DNA from 2 places in the Ideonella lacteola genome. Region 2 is predicted to be linked to the other one. Evidence: predicted binding sites of a transcription regulator. Region 2 holds the regulator's gene; the other holds the start of a gene.

Region 1 (10,026 bases), on a different contig from region 2:
CAGACGCATCGGGCGCGGCGTCGGCGTTGCTCCGCTCCATCTCCACCTCGAAGCTGAACTGCCCCCCCGGGCGATGGCCGTCAAGCAGTGAGAGGGTGGCCAACCCATGTCGACTTTCCAGAAGGCTTTGGGGGTAGTCGACAGTCTGGTCGGTCAGCGCCGGCAGTCCGAGCCCGGGATGACCAGGGGTGCTCCGCGATGCTCGATGTCTGGCCAGAGAAATTCAGGGCACGGTGTATCTGGGCGCGGACCCGTGGCTCTGTGGTGAACCGACGCCAACACATCGCATCGGCACATCACCTCAATCCCGGAGCCGTCCATGAAGAACTCTTCGACCCGTTTGTTCGCCGCCCTCGCTGCCGCCGCCGCACTCTCCGTGACGGCTCTGGGGGCTCAAGCCGCTACCTTGAAGATCAAGTGCGAGAAGCGGTCCGACCGCTCCAAGGCGTCGGTGGACGTCAGCGCGCTCGGGTGCTACTACTGCGGCGGCCAACCCGGAGATTGGTACACCACGGTGCTGACCTCCGGCGGCAACAGCGCGCAAAGCGCAGCCAAGCAGGAAGTCTTGAACGAAGTGGAATTCGACTTCGACAGCAACCCGCGAAACATTCGCCAGGGCGCGACCGCCATCTCTAAGGGGTTCATCGTCGACGGCACGGTCACCGCCACGCTGCTGGACGCCAGCGGCGCCACGGTGACGAGCGCCACGGCCACCTGCCGCGTGCGCTGAGCAAAGAAAAAGGGCCACCTCGCGGTGGCCCTTCCATTCGAGCAGGGATGCTCGGGCAGGACTTACATGTCCATGCCCATGCCGCCCATGCCGCCCATGCCGCCAGGCATGCCACCGGCGGGAGCCTCTTCCTTCGGCGCTTCGGCGACCATCGCTTCGGTGGTCAGCATCAGCGACGCGACGGACGCGGCGTTCTGCAGTGCGGTACGGGTCACCTTGGTCGGATCGAGAATGCCCATCTCGATCATGTCGCCGTAGGTGTCGTTGGCGGCGTTGAAGCCGTAGTTGCCCTTGCCGGCCAGCACCGCGTTCACGACGACGGAGGCTTCGCCACCGGCGTTGTAGACGATCTCGCGCAGCGGGGCTTCGATGGCCTTGAGCACCAGCTTGATACCAGCGTCTTGGTCGGCGTTGTCGCCCTTGATGGCGCCAGCGGCTTGACGGGCGCGCAGCAGCGCGACGCCACCACCAGCCACGATGCCTTCTTCAACGGCGGCACGGGTGGCGTGCAGCGCGTCTTCGACACGGGCCTTCTTTTCCTTCATCTCGACTTCGGTGGCGGCACCGACCTTGATGACGGCCACGCCGCCAGCCAGCTTGGCCACGCGCTCTTGCAGCTTCTCGCGGTCGTAGTCGCTGGTGGCTTCTTCGATCTGGATGCGGATCTGCTTGACGCGGGCTTCGATGTCCGCGGCAGCGCCGGCGCCGTCGATGATGGTGGTGTTTTCCTTCGCCACTTCGACGCGCTTGGCTTGGCCCAGATCGGCCAGCGTGACCTTCTCGAGCGACAGGCCCACTTCTTCAGCGATGACCTTGCCGCCCGTCAGGATGGCGATGTCTTCCAGCATGGCCTTGCGACGATCGCCGAAGCCCGGGGCCTTGACGGCGACGACCTTCAGGATGCCGCGAATCGTGTTGACCACCAGGGTGGCCAGCGCTTCGCCTTCGACTTCTTCAGCGATGATCAGCAGCGGGCGGCCCGACTTGGCCACTTGCTCCAGCGTTGGCAGCAGGTCGCGGATGTTGCTGATCTTCTTGTCGAACAGCAGCACGAACGGGTTGTCCAGCAGGGCAACTTGCTTTTCGGGCTGGTTGATGAAGTAGGGCGACAGGTAGCCGCGGTCGAACTGCATGCCTTCGACGACATCCAGCTCGTTGTTCAGGCTCTTGCCGTCTTCGACCGTGATGACGCCTTCCTTGCCGACCTTGTCCATCGCGTCGGCGATGATCTTGCCGATCGATTCGTCAGAGTTCGCCGAGATCGTGCCGACCTGAGCGATTTCCTTGCTGGTGGTCGTGGGCTTCGAGGCCTTCTTCAGCTCTTCCGTCAGGGCCACAACGGCCTTGTCGATGCCGCGCTTCAGGTCCATCGGGTTCATGCCGGCGGCCACGTACTTCATGCCTTCGCGCACGATGGCCTGGGCCAGCACGGTGGCGGTCGTGGTGCCGTCACCGGCGTTGTCGCTGGTCTTGGAAGCGACTTCCTTGACCATCTGGGCGCCCATGTTCTGGAGCTTGTCCTTCAGCTCGATTTCTTTGGCGACCGAGACACCGTCCTTGGTGACGGTCGGGGCGCCGAACGAGCGCTCGAGCACGACATTGCGGCCCTTGGGACCCAGCGTGACCTTGACCGCGTTGGCCAGGATGTTCACGCCTTCCACCATGCGGTGACGGGCGTCGGCGCCGAAGATGACGTCTTTTGCTGCCATGTTGATTTCTCCGAATTCAGTGTTGTGAGGTCAGTGCGAGAAGCGCCAAGCGGCTTACTTCTCCACCACGGCGAACAGGTCGTCTTCCTTCATGACCAGCAGCTCTTCGCCATCGACCTTGACGGTCTGGCCCGAGTACTTGCCGAAGAGGACGCGGTCACCGACCTTGATGTTCAGGGCCACGAAGTCGCCCTTGTCGTTGCGCTTGCCGGGGCCGACGGCCAGCACCTCACCCTGGTCGGGCTTCTCTGCGGCGTTGTCGGGGATGACGATGCCCGAGGCGGTCTTGGTTTCGTTTTCCAGGCGCTTGACGATCACGCGATCGTGCAACGGACGAAGCTTCATTGCATCTCCTTTGTGCATAGCAGTGAGACTTGGAGCGATATGCCAAGAAAGTTGGCACTCATTCACATTGGGCTCCCGCAGAGCGGTCACCCCAAAAGGGCTGCTCGTATCGCCGGCTGTTAGCACTCCGGCTGATCGAGTGCTAGCAACATTATAGGGACCATGTTTTGCGTTTCAAGAGTCCCTGAGCGGGTGTCTGCTTTGACGACGCGGCGACCTTGAGCACCATGTATGCGAGGTCATCAGGGTTTAAGTTGCACGTGATCTTGATGAAGCAGAGGATTTGCTGCTGGCTCATAAATGGTCGATCGAACTGGCTCGTGAGTAGTCATCGGAGCAGTCATCGATAGGCCGAGGCCGGGCGTGTGTCTGAACTAAGGGAGCTCATCACATGAGAACACTTGCTTGCATTGCGGCGGTCAGCTTGTCAACTTGCATGGCCGGCGTATCGGCCATTGCCGAGATCGTGGCGCCGGCGCCATCAGCGGCGGCCGGCTACACCCGCAAGGACGTCAATATCACTTACGTGGCCAAGCAGGACGGATTCGTTGTCGCGAAGCTCGTCGCGGGATCCCCCTGGCGTGGGGTGTACGCCACCGGCATCGTGGATGGAGAGCCGGTTGCAGAGGGTTCGGCGGCAGACAACTATCTCGACGGCGTCATCTCCACGTATCAGGACACATTCACCTTCCCAGTGAGGAAGTTCTCGACCTGGAGCGTGGCGTCTACGACAGGTGCGGGAGGGGTTGAGGTGAGATGGTTCCAGTTCGCAAAATAGCCGTTCGGTTCGAACGGCACCTCTTCAACGGACTCGCCAGGATGTCTATGTCCGATGGCATCTGTTGTCCGTCAAGTTGTGGCCGCGCCGGCAGTTCCAGCCTCGCGGCACCCGCGCGAGGCCCTTGACTCACTGCATGAACAGCGGCGAGAAGGAAAACACCCAAGGCGTGGCGGTATCCACACCGATGCGCACGGCGCGGATCTCGGGTGCGCCATACACCTGTAGGCGCATGACGTTGCCGCCCTTGAACTGTTGCTTGGCTTCGTCGGGGGTCAGGAACGGCCTATCGATCGTGAACTCGTGGTCGTCTCCGTGGATGAGCAGCACCGGTTTGCCAAACTGGGCGGACAGTTCCTGGATGGCCAACGCGATCAATCCGTAGGGGCCGGATCGGCCCCCGCGCACGGCGTGCCCCGTGCCCTGTCCCGGAGCAGGCATCTTGTCGAAGAATGACGCGTGCATGGCGAGAACGATGGCCTTGGCATCGGTCTTCGCCGCTTCGGCAAAGGTCTGCTGGATCCATTCGACGTTGGCCTGATTGCGCGCCACCGCCTCGGCCGCGGCCTCCGGGCTGGCGACCGACAGGCTGTTCATCGAGCCCACCACATGCACGGTGGCGAAGACCACGCTGTCTTTGGCCCAGCGCGCGTTCTCGACCATCTGGGGATGTCGCCGGGATGTCGCAGCCTGGCGCACCAGGGGGATGGTGGTTTGGCCCAAGCTGCGCGGCGTACTGAAATAGGTGCGCCGAATGCGCGCCAGGCTGTCCAGCGCCCACTTCCCTGGGCGAGTCGCACGGCTCGACAACTGCTTGAAATCGGCCAGCAGTTGCTCGTCGCCGGGGCGGGCCTTGCCTTCGTCGATGCGCTCGTCTGCGGCGATCACTTCGGGATCGATGCAGTCCGTCCACTCGTTGTCGCCCGGCGTGTAGATCAGTGGGTGCTCGTAGCGGGCAAACCAGCCGAGGATCTGACGGTGATCCTCGTCCAGGCAACTCGTTGCGCCCCATACATCGCCGATGTGGATGCTGAAGGCCGGCCGCTCTTGGTTGATGCGGTTGATCAGTGCCGAATAGACCGGGTAGTCGGCCTCGCCGTTGTAGGCCGTGTCGCCGAGCGCCACGAAACTGAAGGGCTCGGCATGGGCCACGCCAAGGGCGGAAAGACACAGCAGCAGCGCGCCCTGCGCGCGTCGCCATCCAGCCAGCATGCGCATGGCTTGCTCCTTGTTGGAAGATGAATCACGGAGCCAGCGCTCTGGCTCGATGGGGCCCAAGGCGACCGGCACCAGGACGCCGGGGCTCTGGGGGGCCACACAGGGGTGGCGTTAGATGCCATCTGAACGGCGCGGTCCGGCCAGCGCCAGCGCGCCCAACACCGCGCCGCCGGCCACGTCCAGCAAGTGATGTTGCCAGGTGGTGAGCGCTGAGAGGGCCACCACACCGGCCCAGGCGTGCACCCACACCCGGTGGCGCGGCAAGACGATGCTGCGCAGCAGTGACCACAGCACCACCAGCACGGCGATGTGCAGCGAGGGCGCCAGGTTGTGCGGCAGGTCGAAGCTGCCGAGCCAGCCGTAGGCCTGCGCCCAGATGCCTTCTAGCGCGGGGCGAGGCCGGCCCCACTGCAACGGCCAGCACCAGAAGCAGATGAAGGCGGCGATCTGCACGAACAACAGCTGCAGCGTGAGGCGCAGCAGGGCGCGCTCGGTGCGGCAGAGAAAGAAGGCCGCGAGGTACACGAGGTTGATGGACGCGTAGGGAAGGATGCTGGCGGGCCAGAACGGCACCCAGGCATCCCAGGAGGAGAGGCTGCTGGGCAGCTCGCCCAGCCGGTGCGCGCGGCGCAGCGTGAGCTGGTAGCCGCCCAGGAACACGCCGCCCACGGCCACGAGGTGCATCAAGGCCTGCCCGGGCGAGGGGCGAGACGGGAGGTTCACGGCTGCAGGGGGTGGCCCACGGCGCACACGGCCATGGCCAGCTCGCGCTCGGCGTCGGCGTGGATGACGCGCAGCAGGCGCTGGTCGTCGTACGAGCCGAGCGCGAGGCTGCCCAGGCCGGAACGGGCGCATTCCCACTGCAAGGCGCCGAGGTAGCTGCCCGCCTCCAGCAGCGCAAAGCGGCCGCCGCGCTCGCCGTACTTGGCCACCATGCCGTCCACCAGCGCGGTCACCACCAGCACGGCGGCGGGTGTGCTGTCGGCCCAACCCAGCACCTCTGCCAAAACTGGCCACGATGGCGCAGGCGCGCGGCGGGTGAGGCCGTGGCGTTGCGGGTCGTACCAGTGCACCGCGGGGGGCATGCCCTCCAGAGCCAAACCGATCACATGGACTCGCAAGGGGTACTTGCCGCCACCGGATGCCAGTTGGCGGTGGCCATCGGCGCGTTCCGACAGGGGCCACAGCAGGTTGGACAGCGCCTTGGGTGCCAGCGGCCGGGCCGCAAACTGGCGCTCGCTGCGGCGGCGGGCCCAGGGGGTGTGCACCGATGCGTCTGGGGCGGGCAGCGGCGTGGCGGCCTGAGGCCAAATGGGGCGCACGCCGTCGCTGCCCTGCACGGCATCGCGTTCGATGCGCTCCAGCATCAATGCACGCCGGGCAGTATTGAGCTCGCTGTGGCGCCAGAACTGCCAGAACAGCGGGGCATCGTCGTGCAGTGAGCTCATCGTTTCAGCCCAGCGGGTGCGGCCAGGGGTTGGGGAAGGGGCCTTGTGGGCGGGCACCCGGGTAGCGCCAGGCCACGTCGGTGCAGCGCCCGCCCAGGAATGGCGCCCGCTCGTCGGCATGCAACGGCGTGAGCTGCGGGGCCAGAACCCGCACCACGCGCAGGCCGGCCTGGGCGACGTCGGTGGTGGTGAGTTCGCGGTAGTAGGTGTCGATGCCCGCGGCTTGCAGGGCTTGCACGGTCTGCCGCAGTTGGACCTCGGCGGGGGCGCCGCCATCGGCTTCGACAGGCTGACCGCCGCCCGGCCGGCGCCCGGCCAGCAGCGGCAACTGCTCCCAGCCACCCGGGTGCGCCGTGTAGTAGGCGGCGTGCTGGCTGAATTCGCGCAGCGCACCAGGGGCCTGCGGAATGGCGACGCGGGCCTGGTGGCAGAGGTGGTCGGCATAGCGCAGGCTTTGCCCCCACTCCAGCCAGGCTTTGCGCAGCGCTTCGTCGCGGGTGGCGCGGCATGCCAGGCCGAAGCCGTGGCGGGGGCGCCCTTCGACGTCCAACCGGCCGGCCACGGCCACCACGGCCTGCGGGTTCCAGCGCTGCGTCAGGTCAAAGGCGTGCACCCGGGCGCCTGCCGCTTCGGCCACCTCAGCCAAGTCCGCCGGCAGCTGCCATTCGGCGCCGCCCAGGCTGTGCAGCCAGGTCACCGACAGGGCGTCGCGCTCCAGCACCTCTTGCAGTGCACGCAGCATCGCCAACCAGGGGCCTTGGTGGCTGTCGAGGTGGGCGGCCAATCCGCTGGACGTGCTCGGCAGCCGCATGCGCCCCTCGGCGATACCCAGCCCCAGCATTTCCTGGGGCACCCAGGCCGGCTCGTTGGTGGCGAGGTGGTACACCTTGACGAAGGCATCGTCCGGTGACATCGGCATGGGCCAGGGAAAGCCCGGCCGCGTGCGCTGCGCGCGGCTGAAGAGTGACCACTTCTCTTCATCGATCACGGTTTCGCCGGCCAGGTCGGCGCGCCGCCGCGGGTGCCGTGCCGTGATGCCGGCGCAGTAGCGCTCGAGCGCCTCGGCCACAGCGGCCATGCGCGCCTGCGCCGTGTCGCGCCAGGCCACACCGCCGGCCACCCCCTGCCACGGGTTGGCCGCATCGGGCAGCACCGTGGCGTTGACGAGGCCCGGGAGGTCGTTGGCGGTGGTGGGCACGTCGTGCACTGCCCGCACCATGCCGCTGCGCTGATCGGCCGCTCTCAGCAACAGGTGTTGAGACAAGGGGCGCGCCAGCGCCCTGGAGAGGCTCAAAGCGAAGTCAACCAGCCCATCATCTCGAGCGCGACACCGCCGCACAAGAGCACCAGCCCAATCACGCCGGCGAGCAGGCCGCCCGCCGTGCTCCTGCCGGCTCGACGATGCAGGAAGACAAAGGCACCCACCCAGGTCAGCAGGCCCAAGAGGGCAGCGAGGATCACCCCCGCCCCGCCCCCGACGGCGAACACGCCCACCATGGCGCCCGAGAGCAGCAGCGTGGCCAGCGGCAGGAAGAAGCCAATGACTTTCCAGGGCGTGGGTTTGGGGGCTGGCGCCGCGTCAGTGGCGGGAGCCAGCACCTCCTTCTTGCCCACGGCAGAGAAGTACATCGAGGTGAGCACCGAGGTGGTTCCCAGGGTGACGATGCACGAACTGCAGGTGGTGCTGGTAGAACCGCCTGCAGCGGCCGATTCGTCGCGGCGCGCGGCTTGGGTGTCGAACTGGGTGGGCAGACGGTGCATGGCGGACGGTTGGTTGTGATCAGTTCACCCACGGCAGCGCGAGGGAGCCTGTGTCGGGCGGGGATGTGCGCTGGCTGGCGCAGACGTTGCAGCCGGGTTGCAGGTACGCCGGTGACCGGGTGATGCTGAACTGACGCAGGTCCAGCGCCAGCGAGGCCTCCACACAGCGCGAGCCCAGCGTCACATGGTCGGCCATCAGCGCCGCGATGCCGGCCAGCCGATGCCGGTTGGCGGGGGCGGGCGGAGGGGGCAGGTCGCCCCAGCGATGCGCCACCCGATGGCCGAAGCACGCCAGGCAGGCGGTCTGCCCCGGTACCACCAGCGGCCCGAGGCAGAGGGTGTGGTGGTAGGCCAGGTCCAGCAGGACATGGGTGCGCCGGGGTGGTTGGTGCTGGTAGTCGTGCAGCATCTCGGCCCACGACGCATCGGTGCGCACGCACAGCTGCAGCGCAGCGTCGTCGTCCCACCGCCAGCCGTGCCGCTGCAAGGCGCTCTCCAGTTCGGGCCAGGGCTGGCCGAACCAACGCAGCGCGGCGCGCGGCTGTGCGGTGTGGTGCAGGGCGTCGGCGGGCAGCAGGGCGCCCAAGCGCCGCAGTTGACGCACCGCCGCACCCACCACGGGGTCGTTGGCCAGGCTCCCGCAGCGCTGGTCTTGCCAAGCCTGCATCAGCGTGGCCAAGGTGTCGGCGGGCGCCTCATCCACCAGATAGACCTCGTCGGCGCCCGCGCTGACTACCAGGTGGTCGTCGTGGATGTCCAGCCGCCATTGAGGATTCGCGTGCCAGATGGCAGCTTCGTCTGGAGACCTGGACTCGGGCGGCATGAAGGTGGCGATGAGAGGCGCAAGAATCCGCCTGACCGTGCTAGTTTAGTGCCCGCTGCTGGTGCAGTTGGGTGCGAGCGGGTGGGGTTGTAGGGGGGGCGTCAGGCCCGCACCACCCGCTGTCGAAAACCGGCCTGCTCGTTCGTCGCCATGGCGAGGTGCTTTCCGCCGCCTCATCATGCTGCCGGTGGCGGCTAACACGGAGCGACTGTCATGAGTTCATCTTCCTCCCGTCTGGTGCTGTTCGTGGCCACGCGCAAGGGCGCGTGGCTGTTTCATGGCGATACGGGCCGATCGGCCTGGCGCATCGATGGGCCGCATTTCCTGGGCCACAACATCAGCCATGTCCAGATGGACCCGCGCGACGGCTGCACGCTGCTGGCGGCCGCGAAGACCGGCCACCTCGGGCCCACGGTGTTCCGGTCCACCGACCTGGGGCAGACCTGGAAAGAGGCGCGCCAACCGCCGGCGTTCGCCAAGCCCACGAACGATCTGCCCGCCCGCACGGTGGATCACACCTTCTGGCTCACGCCGGGCCACGCCAGCGAGGTGGGCACCTGGTATGCGGGCACGTCGCCGCAGGGCTTGTTCCGCTCGGAAGATGGGGGCGAAAGCTGGGCGCCGCTGCCGGCCGTCAACGACGACGCCCGGTTTCGGGAATGGATGGGGACCGTCCAGGACGGCACGCCCGATGGCCCGAAGCTGCACTCCATCATCGTCGACCCGCGCGATGCCAAGCACCTGCTGTTCGGCATGTCGGGCGGCGGTGTGCATGAGTCGCGAGATGGTGGCCAGAGCTGGTCAACGCTCATTGCGGGCATGGAGGTCGTGGCCGGCTTCGATGTGGCCGAGGTGACGTTCCATGATCCGCACTGCGTGCGTTTGTGCCCCTCGAACCCCGACCGGCTGTACCAACAGAACCATTGCGGCATCTATCGCCTCGATCGTCCTGGCACCACTTGGTCGAGGATCGGCCGCCAGATGCCCGCCGAGGTGGGCGACATCGGCTTTCCGATGGTGGTCCACCCTGCCGATGCCGACACCGCGTGGGTCTTCCCGATGGATGGCACCGATGTCTGGCCGCGCACCAGCCCCGCCGGGCGGCCGGCGGTCTATGCCACCCACGATGGTGGGCAGACCTGGCAGCGCCGAGATGAGGGGCTGCCGACGCAGCAGGCCTGGTGGACGGTCAAGCGCCAGGCGATGACGGCCGA
Region 2 (10,026 bases):
CGATCACGGCGGCGCGTTTCCGCACAACGCGCAGACGCTGGCCACCTTGCCGGGTATCGGCCGCTCGACGGCGGCGGCGATCGCTGCCTTCTGTTTCGATGAACGCGTGGCCATTCTGGATGGCAACGTGAAGCGGGTGTTGACGCGGGCGCTGGGCTTTGGCGATGACCTCGCGGTGGCTCGCCACGAGAAGCAGCTGTGGGCCCTGGCTGAAGGCTTGCTGCCCGACAGCGAGGGCATGGTGGCCTACACCCAAGGTTTGATGGACCTGGGTGCCACGCTGTGCTCGCAACGGTCACCGCGCTGCAACGCCTGTCCGCTGGGTGGCGAGTGCGTGGCAAAGCAGCAGGGCAGGCCGGAAGACTATCCGGTGAAGACCCGCAAGCTCAAGCGCAGTCGGCGCCAGCTCGTTTTGCTGTGGCTGGCGCGCGGCGACTTCATCTGGCTGGTGCGCCGGCCGACGACGGGCATCTGGGCTGGCCTGTGGTCGCTGCCTGAATTTGATTCGGTCGAGGCACTGGAAGATGCGGTGGCGGGATGGCCCGGTTCGACCCAGGCCTTGCCCACCTTCACCCATGTGCTGACCCACCTGGATCTGTCGCTCGAACCCGTGCGCCATCAACTGGCCGATGGTGCCAATGCCAATGCCAACGCCGATGCCGAGCTGGGCTCGCGCTGGCCCGAAGGGCAATGGGTGGCTTACCGCGACCTGGCGCGCCATGGCTTGCCCGCGCCGATCGCTAAGCTGCTGGGGCGCTCAGATGAGCTGTTTGCCGCGCAGGAATTCGTCGACCAGGGCGAGCCGCTGTAGCGGATCGGGCAACGCCATCAGTTGCTGGCGCGCGGCCATCGGCACGGGCAGCAGCTCGCACCAGCGGTTGGCCACCCAACCCGCATCGTCGAAGTGGTGTTCATCAGGCAGGTCGGCGTCCGGGCGCTGGGAGATTGCCGCGTAGGCGCGCTGCAGGGCTTGCACCGCATCATCGAAGCGTTCTCCCGGGGCCTGGGCTTCATCGTTCGGCAACAGCACCAGCCCTTGGGCGCTCCACAGCCCGTCGCTGCCCTCGTGCACCGACGCCCACTGGAAGCGCTGGCCGCCGGTGCACCGTACTTTCAGCACCCCGGCGCCGATCGCATCCACCTCCACCAGTTGGGCCAGCACGCCGGTGGATTCGAAGCGCGTGGCGGCCCCGGCCTGTCGCACCTCGCTGCCTTGCAGCAGGCACACCACCCCAAAAGGCTGCCGTTCGCGCAAGCAGCTGGAGATCAGATCGAGGTACCGCGCTTCGAAGACCTTCAGGGTCACTCGGCCACCCGGAAACAGCACCGTGCGCAGCGGGAACAGCGGCAAAGGCTTGGTGCTGTCCACGGTGAGGGCGGCGGTCGTCATGCGCGGCCATCCAGTTCGCGGTGACGGCGCAAGGTGGCCACGCGGCCTGAGAACCGCTTGGCGAGTTGTTCGACGAAATATACCGAGCGGTGCTGCCCACCAGTGCAGCCGATGCACACCGTCAGGTAGCTCCGTTGATCGTCTTCGAACGATGGCAGCCAGCGCCGCAAGAAGCTCTCGATCTGGGTGATCATCTCGCCCACCTCGGGCTGCTCCTGCAGGTAGGCGGCCACCGGCTCGTCACGGCCGGTGAGCGGCCGCAGCTCGCGGATGTAGAAGGGGTTGGGCAGCACCCGCACATCGAACACCATGTCCGCGTCGAGCGGAACACCGTACTTGAAGGCGAACGATTCGAAGACCAGGGTCAGGCGGCTGTCGGTCGCATTGACGAGCTCGCGCAGCCACAGCCGCAATTGCGCGGGCCGCAGCTGCGAGGTGTCGAGCACGGTCGAGCGGTCGTGCAGGTCGGCGAGCAGCGTTCGTTCGAGCTCGATGGCCTCGACCAGCGCGCGATGCGAATCGCCATCGTCGAGCGGGCTGCTCAAGGGGTGTGGCCGCCGCGTTTCCGAGAAGCGCTTGACCAGCGCGCCGGTGGTGGCATTGAGGAAGACGCTGCGCACGTCGACCCCCTCGGCGCGCAACTGATCGATCAGCGGCAACAGGTGGGGCAGCGAGCCGGCGGTGCGCACGTCAACAGCGATCGCCATCTTGCGCACGCCGTGGCTGCTCTCCACACGGATGAAGTCGCGCAGCAATTCGGGCGGCAGGTTGTCGACGCAGAAGTAGCCGGCGTCTTCCAGCGCGTGCAACGCCACCGATTTGCCCGAGCCTGAGATGCCGGTGACGACCACCACTTCGCGGCCTGCCACGCCGGTGTCGGTGAGCGGCTGCGTGGCGTCGGCCGGTGTGCCGGGCAAGGGCGGGGCGGGATCGTTCATGTCGAAGGCTTCGCGCGGGCCGCACGCGGCGTTTCATGCACGGCGCGCTGGATCAGCTCTTGCGCATGCGCCAGGCTCGTGCCGGACTGCCGATCGCCGCCCAGCATGCGGGCGACCTCGGCGACGCGCGCTTCCCCGTGCACCGGGGCGATCTGGCTGAGCGTCTGGCCCTTCTCGGTCGCCTTGGCGACCACGAAATGGCAGTCTGCGCAGGCAGCCACCTGGGGCAGATGTGTCACCGCCAGCACCTGCGCGCTTCGGCCGAGTTGTTTCATCAGCCGGCCGACCGAATCGGCGACCGTGCCGCCCACGCCCGAGTCGATCTCGTCGAAGATCAAGGTGGCCGGGCTCGATGCGGCGGCTGCGGCGCGCCGGTTGCCCGCTTGGCTGCTGGCCTGCCGCTGTTGTGCCGTCGTCACCGCGATGGCCAGCGCCAGGCGAGACAACTCGCCGCCCGACGCCACCTTGCCCAGGGTGCGCGGCGCGCTGCCGGCATGGCCCGCGACCAGGAACTCCACCGTTTCCAGGCCATAGGACTGCGGCTCATTGGCGGGCGTGAGCTCGACCTCGAAGCGCCCGCCAGCCATGCCGAGTTGCTGCATCGCCTCGGTCACCCGCTGCGCCAGCGGTTTGGCGGTTTTGTGCCGAGCGCTGCTGACTGACTTGGCCTCCTTCTGCCAGGCCGCGCGCGCCTCAGCGACACGTTGTTCCAGCCCGTCGAGGTCGGCCGCGTCATCCAGCGCCTTCAAATGGGTACGCCATTCGGCCAGCAGCGCGGCCAGCTCTTCCGGCGGGCGGCGGTAGCGGCGTGCCAGGCTCATCCAGGCCGACATGCGCTGGTCCACCTCGGCCAGCCGTGCCGGATCCAGCTCTGTGCGCGACAGGTAGGCGTTCAGCGTGTGCGCGGCATCCTCGAGTTGAGCTTGCGCGCCGTGCAGCACCTCGACCACCGGCGCCAAGCGCGTGTCGAACTCGGCCACGTCTTCCAGCGCGGCCAGCGCCCGCGCGACCAGGCGCGACGCGTTGTCGTCATCGTCGCCCGAGACGGAGCGCACGGCTTGGCTGGCGCCGTCGAGCAACGCCTGTGCGTGGGCCAGCCGCTGATGCTCGGCATTCAGCTCGGGCCATTCTTCATCGCCGGGCGAGAGCTTTTCCAGCTCGCCGATCTGCCACTGCAGGCGCTCGCGCTCGCTGGCCAGCTCGCCCTGCCGGGTGCGGGCCGATTCCAGCGCCAAGCTGGCCGCACGCCAATGGTCGTAGGCCTCGGCCATCGGCCGGATGTCGACGCCCGCCTGCTCATCGAGCAGCGCGCGAACCGAGGCGGGTCGTGTCAGGCCCTGCCAGGCGTGCTGGCCGTGGATGTCGATCAGGTGATCTGCCACCTCGCGAAGTTGCGCCACGGTGGCGGCACTGCCGTTGATGAAGCCGCGGCTGCCGCCCTTGGCATCGACGATGCGGCGAAGCAGCAAGGTGCTGTCGCCAGCGTCGAAGCCGGCTTCTTCCAGCCAGCCCGACAGCGACGGGGGCAGGTCAAAGGCTGCCGTGATTTCAGCGCGCGAAGCGCCCTCACGCACCACATGGGCTTCGGCGCGGGCACCCAGCGCCAGTTGCAGGGCGTCGATCAGGATCGACTTGCCCGCGCCGGTTTCGCCGGTCAACACCGAGAAGCCAGAGTCGAACTCGACGTCCAGCGCGCTGACGATGACAAAGTCCTTGAGAGTGAGGCTCTTGAGCATGGAAAACGCGAAAGTCAGAGGCCGCCGCGGCCTGGCGCGGCAAGGCGCGCGGGCAAGTGCCCGGCGCAGCACGACCCCAAGCTTGCCATCAAACGCCCTCGTACCAGCGCAGCTTGCGCCGCAATGTGGCGTAGTAGCTCCAACCGCGCGGGTGCAGGAAGCGCACCGTCTGCGCCGAGCGGCGCACCCGCACCTGGTCGCCGTGCAGCAGGCTGGCCAGCCGATGCATGTCGAAATTGGCGCTCGAATCGCGCCCGGCCACGATGGTGACCATCACGTCTTGCCCGTCGGGCAGCACGATGGGCCGGTTCGACAGGGTGTGCGACGCGATCGGCACCATCACCCAGCCGGCGATGGCGGGGTGCAGGATCGGCCCGCCGGCTGACAGCGCATAGGCGGTCGAACCAGTGGGCGAAGAGATGATCAGGCCATCGGCGCGGATGTTGGCGACGAATTCGTCGCCCACGTCGATGCGCAGCTCGACCATGCTGGCGGTGTTGCCCCGGCTGACGACCACGTCGTTGAGCGACAGGCCCTCGAAGATGATCTCGCCGTCGCGGCGCACATCGCCCTCGATCATCGCGCGGCGCTCTTCTTCGAAGTCGCCCTGCATCATCGGGCCGAGCGCCTCGGCCCAGTCGGAGGCGCGGATGTCGGTGATGAAGCCCAGGCGGCCCTGGTTGATGCCCACCAGCGGCAGATTGTGGGGTGCCAGCTCGCGGGCGATGCCCAGCATCGTGCCGTCGCCGCCCACCACCACGGCGATGTCGCAGCGCTGGCCCAGTTCGGCCGAGGTGTAGGCACCGTGATCGCTCCAGCCGGTGTTCAGTGCGGTTTCTCGCTCGACCGACACATCCAGCCCTTGCCCGATCAGGAACTCGGCAATGCTTTGCAGCATGGGCCGGATGCCTTGGGCCTGGTACTTGCCTATCAACGCAGCGTGGCGAAAGCGATGGGGCATGGCCCTGCAATGGTTCAAAAGGGTGCGAGGAATTACACCACAGGGGCTTTCACGCAAAGGATGGCCTTCGGGTGTGTCCTTACAATGAATTCATGCTCGACGAGCGTGCCAAATCCCTCTTGAAGACCCTGGTCGAACGCTACATCGCGGACGGACAGCCGGTCGGCTCGCGCACGCTGTCGAAGGCGTCGGGGCTGGAACTGTCCCCCGCGACCATCCGCAATGTGATGGCCGACCTGGAAGAACTGGGTCTGATCGTCAGCCCCCACACCTCGGCAGGCCGCATCCCCACACCGCGGGGCTATCGCTTGTTCGTCGACACGATGCTGACGACCCGGCCGATGGATTTGAGCCAGGCGCCGCCTGAGCTGGCTGCGGCCCGCGAACAACTGCACCCCGATCAGCCCCAACGCGTGATTGCGCAGGCGGCCCAGCTGCTGTCCAGCCTGTCGAGCTTTGTCGGCGTGGTCACCGCGCCCAAGAAGCAGAGCGTGTTCCGGCACATCGAATTTCTTCGCCTGGGTGAGAAGCGGGTGCTGGTGATCCTGGTCGCACCGGACGGCGACGTGCAGAACCGCGTCATCTTCACCGCGCACGATCCGTCGCAATCCGAGTTGGTCGAGGCGAGCAACTACCTCAATGCACACTACGCCGGCCTGACGATCGAAGAGGTTCGTGAAAGGTTGAAGGGCGAGATCGACGCGCTGCGTGGCGAAATCGCCGGTCTGATGCAGGCGGCCGTCCAGGTGGGCACGGAAGCCACCGAGAGCCAGGAACAGGTCATCGTCAGCGGAGAGCGCAACCTGCTGGGTGTGCAAGACTTTGGCGACCTGGGCTCGCTGCGCAAGCTGTTCGACCTGTTCGAGCAAAAAACGCAGTTGATGCGTCTGCTGGACACCTCCAGCCGCGCCGAAGGCGTGCGCATCTTCATCGGCGGTGAAAGCCGTGTCGTGCCCTACGAAGAGTTGTCCGTCGTGTCGGCCCCATACGAGGTAGATGGCCAAGTGGTAGGCACGCTCGGCGTCATCGGCCCGACGCGCATGGCCTACGACCGCATGATCCAGATCGTGGACATCACCTCCCGCCTGGTCGGCCACGCACTTTCGCAGCGCTGAGGGCTGGCCTCGCCAACCGCCTAGAATCGCCACCCTTCGGGCCGTTAGCTCAGTTGGTTAGAGCAGAGGACTCATAATCCTTTGGTCGCTGGTTCGAGCCCAGCACGGCCTACCAGATCTCCACGCGGGCCTCGCCGTCGCCTCACGGGTGGTTGTCCGCGTGATCGGCTACCGGGCTTGCCGATTGCCGTCAATGGCATCAGGCGCCCCATCCGATGAGGAGGACGAAGCGATGGCACTGCCCCATGCTCAATTGCTGGACGTGATCGGGGTCCGCCCGCTGGGGGCGGCCTTGGTGGATGCGTTCAGCACCAGCTTGATCAAGACAGAGCGGTTGCAACTGCTGCACTTGGTGTTGCCGGCGCGGCAGGACATGCCGGAGCACCATGTCGACGACGAGTGCTGCCTCCATTGCCTGGAGGGAGCGGTCGATGTGGTGATGCCCGGTGGCACCCGGCACCTGCAAGCCGGCGACTTGGTGGTGCTGCCGGCGAAGCAGCGGCATGCGTTGAGTGCCCGCCTCGATTCGGCACTGCTCGTCACGCTGATGCCGCGTCACGGCGACGCCACTGCGAACTGAGGCAGACCTGCCTCGGTGGCACAGGCCACCCAGGCGGTCAGCGGAACGACTCGGGGTCGAGCGTGCAGCGGGCGCCCACGAGCGTGGCGGCATCGCGGCCGTCGTTCGTTTGCGGCCATTCGCCGCGCGCTTCGAAAATCGCTGAACCTCGGGAGACGCACAGCTCCCGCGGGCTGGACAGGTCGACCTCGATGCCCTTGGGCGCCGGCCGCAACACGTAAGCCGCGAGCGCGGTGGCTTCAATCACCGCGAGCCCCGCGACGATCCACACCCACTTGCGCGAGGTGGGGCGTGACTTGTCGATGAAGAGCGTGCGCATGGACGGAAAACCATAGGGGGTACTGCAGGAGGGCCGGATTCTGCGGAGTGGGACACAGCCCGTAACTCCCTCGATCGGGGGAGGGGCCCTGGTATGGCTGCCTTGTTCTAGGGGAGTAGGCCGCCCGGGGCGGGCCCAGGGCTGGCGCGTGCCGGGGCCTGCTCCAACGTGGTGCCCGCCCTCCCGCGCAACGGGGCATTCGGCCAGCGTTCGATGGGGGGTGGGTGCTCCGCATGGCTCAGCGCCCGTTGCCGGCGGGCCGTCGCCGGGGGCATCGCCATCTGGCGGCTGAGCCACTGGTAGCAATAGCGGTAGCCGTGGCTGTTGGGATGAAAACCGTCACCCGCGAAGTATTGAGCCCGCTCTCGCACCAAGGCGAGGCGGTGTTCGCCATCATGAAAGCCGACGAACTCGGTGCCATGCTCCCGGGCGATTTGCGCAAACATGGCGCAGGCCTGTCGGGTGCGGCGGGAGATCCACCAACTGAAGGGCGGCCGGAACAATGGGGCCAGTCCCACGTCGCCCGGGCCGAGCCAGATCACGCGGCGCGCCACCCGGTGCAGCATCGGCAACAGTGTTTCGGCCGCCCGACGCATCGCGGCGAGATTCGGGCTGTGCAGGATGTCGTTGCCGCCCACATGCAGCAGCAGCACATCGAAACGGCTGGCGGCGTCAGGTGCCGACGGCAACTGTCGCAACTGCGCTGGCACGTCAGCCAATGTCGAGCCGGACACACTGAGGTTCACCACCTCAGCGCCCCGGTAGTCCGCGGCCAGCAGACCGGCGATCGACTGGGTGCCACAGTCGGCTCCGATGCCCACGCCCGTGCTGTCTCCCATCACCAGAACGCGGCGCTGAGCGCGCAGGGCCCGGTACTGGTACGGGCGTCGCAGACGCGTTGCCTCAGCGTCGCGGCGGGCGCGTTTGACGCGAAGGACCTGGTCGGTGCTCACCGCCGCGAGCGCCGCCAAGCCGCACCATGCGGCCAGTTGCAGGGCCACGCTCCACAGCGGCCGCTGGGGTGCGGGTGTGGTGCCGACACCCGGCCGATCGGCACCGCGGCTCACGGCACGCGCCGTCCCGTGACCAACTGGTAGATCAATACGATGATGGCGCCGACCAACAGCAGGTGGATCAGCCCGCCCGCGGTGAACGCGGTCAGTGAACCCACGATCCACAACGCCAGCAATATGGCAGCGATGGTGTACAGCATGGTGGCCCTCCGGCATTGACAACGATGTTGCCAAGGTAGCCGGTGCGGCCGGCCGGGGCCGTCAGCGGGCGGCGCTGATGCGTGTAGGACGCCGCCCCACCGCCACCTGCCGGTGCGCGAGGCGGGGTCGAACGTCAGCCGGCGAAGCGGTGGGCCGGGCGCCCGCGAGCCGTCGTTTCAACGGCGAACAGGCCGCCCGCCAAGGGTTGGCGGCGAAGCTGATCGTCGCTCAGGTCGAAGCGGGCGCTGGTGATGAACAGGGTGCGCAGATCGGGCCCACCGAAGGCGACGTTGGTGATGTGGTCGGTGGGCAGGGGCACCCTCAGCAGCTCGTCGGCCGTGATGGGGTCATGGCAAGTGACGCAGGCGGCGCCCCAGTGCGCGATCCACAGGCGGCCATCGGCGTCGGTGGTCATGCCGTCGGGGTAGCCGTCACCAGGGGCGAATCGCAGCCAGGGCCGCTGGCCGCTCAGCGTGCCGGTCTCGGGATCGACGTCGAACGCGTGGATCTGCTGGTTCGCCGTGTCGTTGAAGTACATCGTCTTCTGGTCGAGCGACCAGGTGGGGCCGTTCGTCACCGGGAACCGGGCATCGAAGGCGCGCGTGGCGCGGCCCGAAGCGTCGAAGCAGTAGAGCGCTCCGGTGGGCGCCTGGCAGGCGAAGTCCATCGTGCCGGCCCAGAATCGGCCAGCGACGTCGCACTTGCCGTCGTTGAAGCGGTTGCCTTCGCGCTCGGGCTCGGGCTCATGCAGGCGTTGCAGTGCGCCGGTGGCGGGGTCGAACAGCGCGAGCCCCCGGCGCAGCGTGACCGCCAGCCCGGCGCCCGTCGCCCGCTCCGCCACGGCGCTGATGGTTTCTTCGAACTGCCAGCTGTCGCGGGCATCGGTGAGGCCATCGGCAGCGCCCTTTCCCAGCTGCAGGCGATACAGCCGGTGCTCCAGGATGTCCACCCAGTACAGCGCCTGCTCGCGTTCCGACCAGCAGGTGCCCTCGCCCAGGGTGGCGCCGGCGGCCCACACGCAACGCGGTTCAGACAACAGGGCAGGGGCGGGCAGGCTCATGGCGGTCGGGGTTCAGTGGGAGTCGCGGGGCACCGGGGCACCGCTGCTGCCGACGAGGAAATCCAGGTCGGCGCCGAGGTGCGCTTGTTGCACGTGCTCGACATACAGCTTGTACCAGCCTCGCTGAGGCGGACCCGGCGGCGCCCATTGTGCGCGTCGCTGGGCCAGCTCCTCGTCACTCACTTCCAGGTGCAGGCGGCGCCCGGGCACGTCCAACTCGATCATGTCGCCATCACGCACGAGCGCCAGCGGGCCACCGGCTGCCGCCTCGGGCGAGGTGTGCAGCACCACCGTGCCGTAGGCGGTGCCACTCATGCGCGCGTCCGAGATGCGCACCATGTCAGTGATGCCTTTGCGCAGCACCTTGGGCGGCAGCGGCATGTTCCCCACTTCGGCCATGCCGGGGTAGCCACGCGGTCCGCAGTTCTTGAGCACCATCACGCAGTGCTCGTCGATGTCGAGCGACTCGTCGTCGATGCGGGCGTGGAAGTCTTCGATGTTGTCGAACACCACCGCGCGCCCTCGGTGCTTCAGCAGATGAGGCGAGGCGGCCGAGGGTTTGATCACGGCGCCGTCCGGGGCCAGGTTGCCGCGCAGCACCGCAATGCCGGCGGCGGGCTTGAACGGCTGGTCGTAGGTGCGGATGACCTGCTCGTTCCAGCAGCGGGCGCCTTCAATGTTCTGGCCGATGGTGCGGCCATTGACCGTCATCG

The links. The regulator HrcA, encoded in region 2, represses chaperone genes, less so after heat shock. The targets are predictions, from matches to a motif close to TTAGCACTCNNNNNNNNNGAGTGCTAA.
Region 1: groES (co-chaperone GroES) is a predicted target of HrcA. The motif match lies at 2,904-2,930, and genes of this name have one in related genera.

The regions. Positions count from the first base shown of each region.
Region 1 is NZ_JBBUTG010000007.1:196,236-206,261, reverse strand. It holds gene AACH06_RS14325 (hypothetical protein) at 1-103, opposite strand, end outside; gene AACH06_RS14320 (hypothetical protein) at 320-730, shown strand; gene groL (chaperonin GroEL) at 793-2,439, opposite strand; gene groES (co-chaperone GroES) at 2,494-2,784, opposite strand; gene AACH06_RS14305 (hypothetical protein) at 3,176-3,562, shown strand; gene AACH06_RS14300 (hypothetical protein) at 3,692-4,780, opposite strand; gene AACH06_RS14295 (phosphatase PAP2 family protein) at 4,892-5,503, opposite strand; gene AACH06_RS14290 (SagB/ThcOx family dehydrogenase) at 5,500-6,228, opposite strand; gene AACH06_RS14285 (YcaO-like family protein) at 6,233-7,492, opposite strand; gene AACH06_RS14280 (hypothetical protein) at 7,519-7,989, opposite strand; gene AACH06_RS14275 (hypothetical protein) at 8,009-8,812, opposite strand; gene AACH06_RS14270 (sialidase family protein) at 9,026-10,026, shown strand, end outside.
Region 2 is NZ_JBBUTG010000006.1:171,685-181,710, forward strand. It holds gene mutY (A/G-specific adenine glycosylase) at 1-811, shown strand, start outside; gene AACH06_RS12755 (LON peptidase substrate-binding domain-containing protein) at 758-1,390, opposite strand; gene rapZ (RNase adapter RapZ) at 1,387-2,328, opposite strand; gene recN (DNA repair protein RecN) at 2,325-4,064, opposite strand; gene AACH06_RS12770 (NAD kinase) at 4,153-5,025, opposite strand; gene hrcA (heat-inducible transcriptional repressor HrcA) at 5,118-6,140, shown strand; tRNA gene AACH06_RS12780 (tRNA-Ile) at 6,179-6,255, shown strand; gene AACH06_RS12785 (cupin domain-containing protein) at 6,373-6,720, shown strand; gene AACH06_RS12790 (hypothetical protein) at 6,758-7,039, opposite strand; gene AACH06_RS12795 (GDSL-type esterase/lipase family protein) at 7,147-8,106, opposite strand; gene AACH06_RS12800 (lmo0937 family membrane protein) at 8,103-8,252, opposite strand; gene AACH06_RS12805 (SMP-30/gluconolactonase/LRE family protein) at 8,387-9,313, opposite strand; gene araD (L-arabinonate dehydratase) at 9,326-10,026, opposite strand, start outside.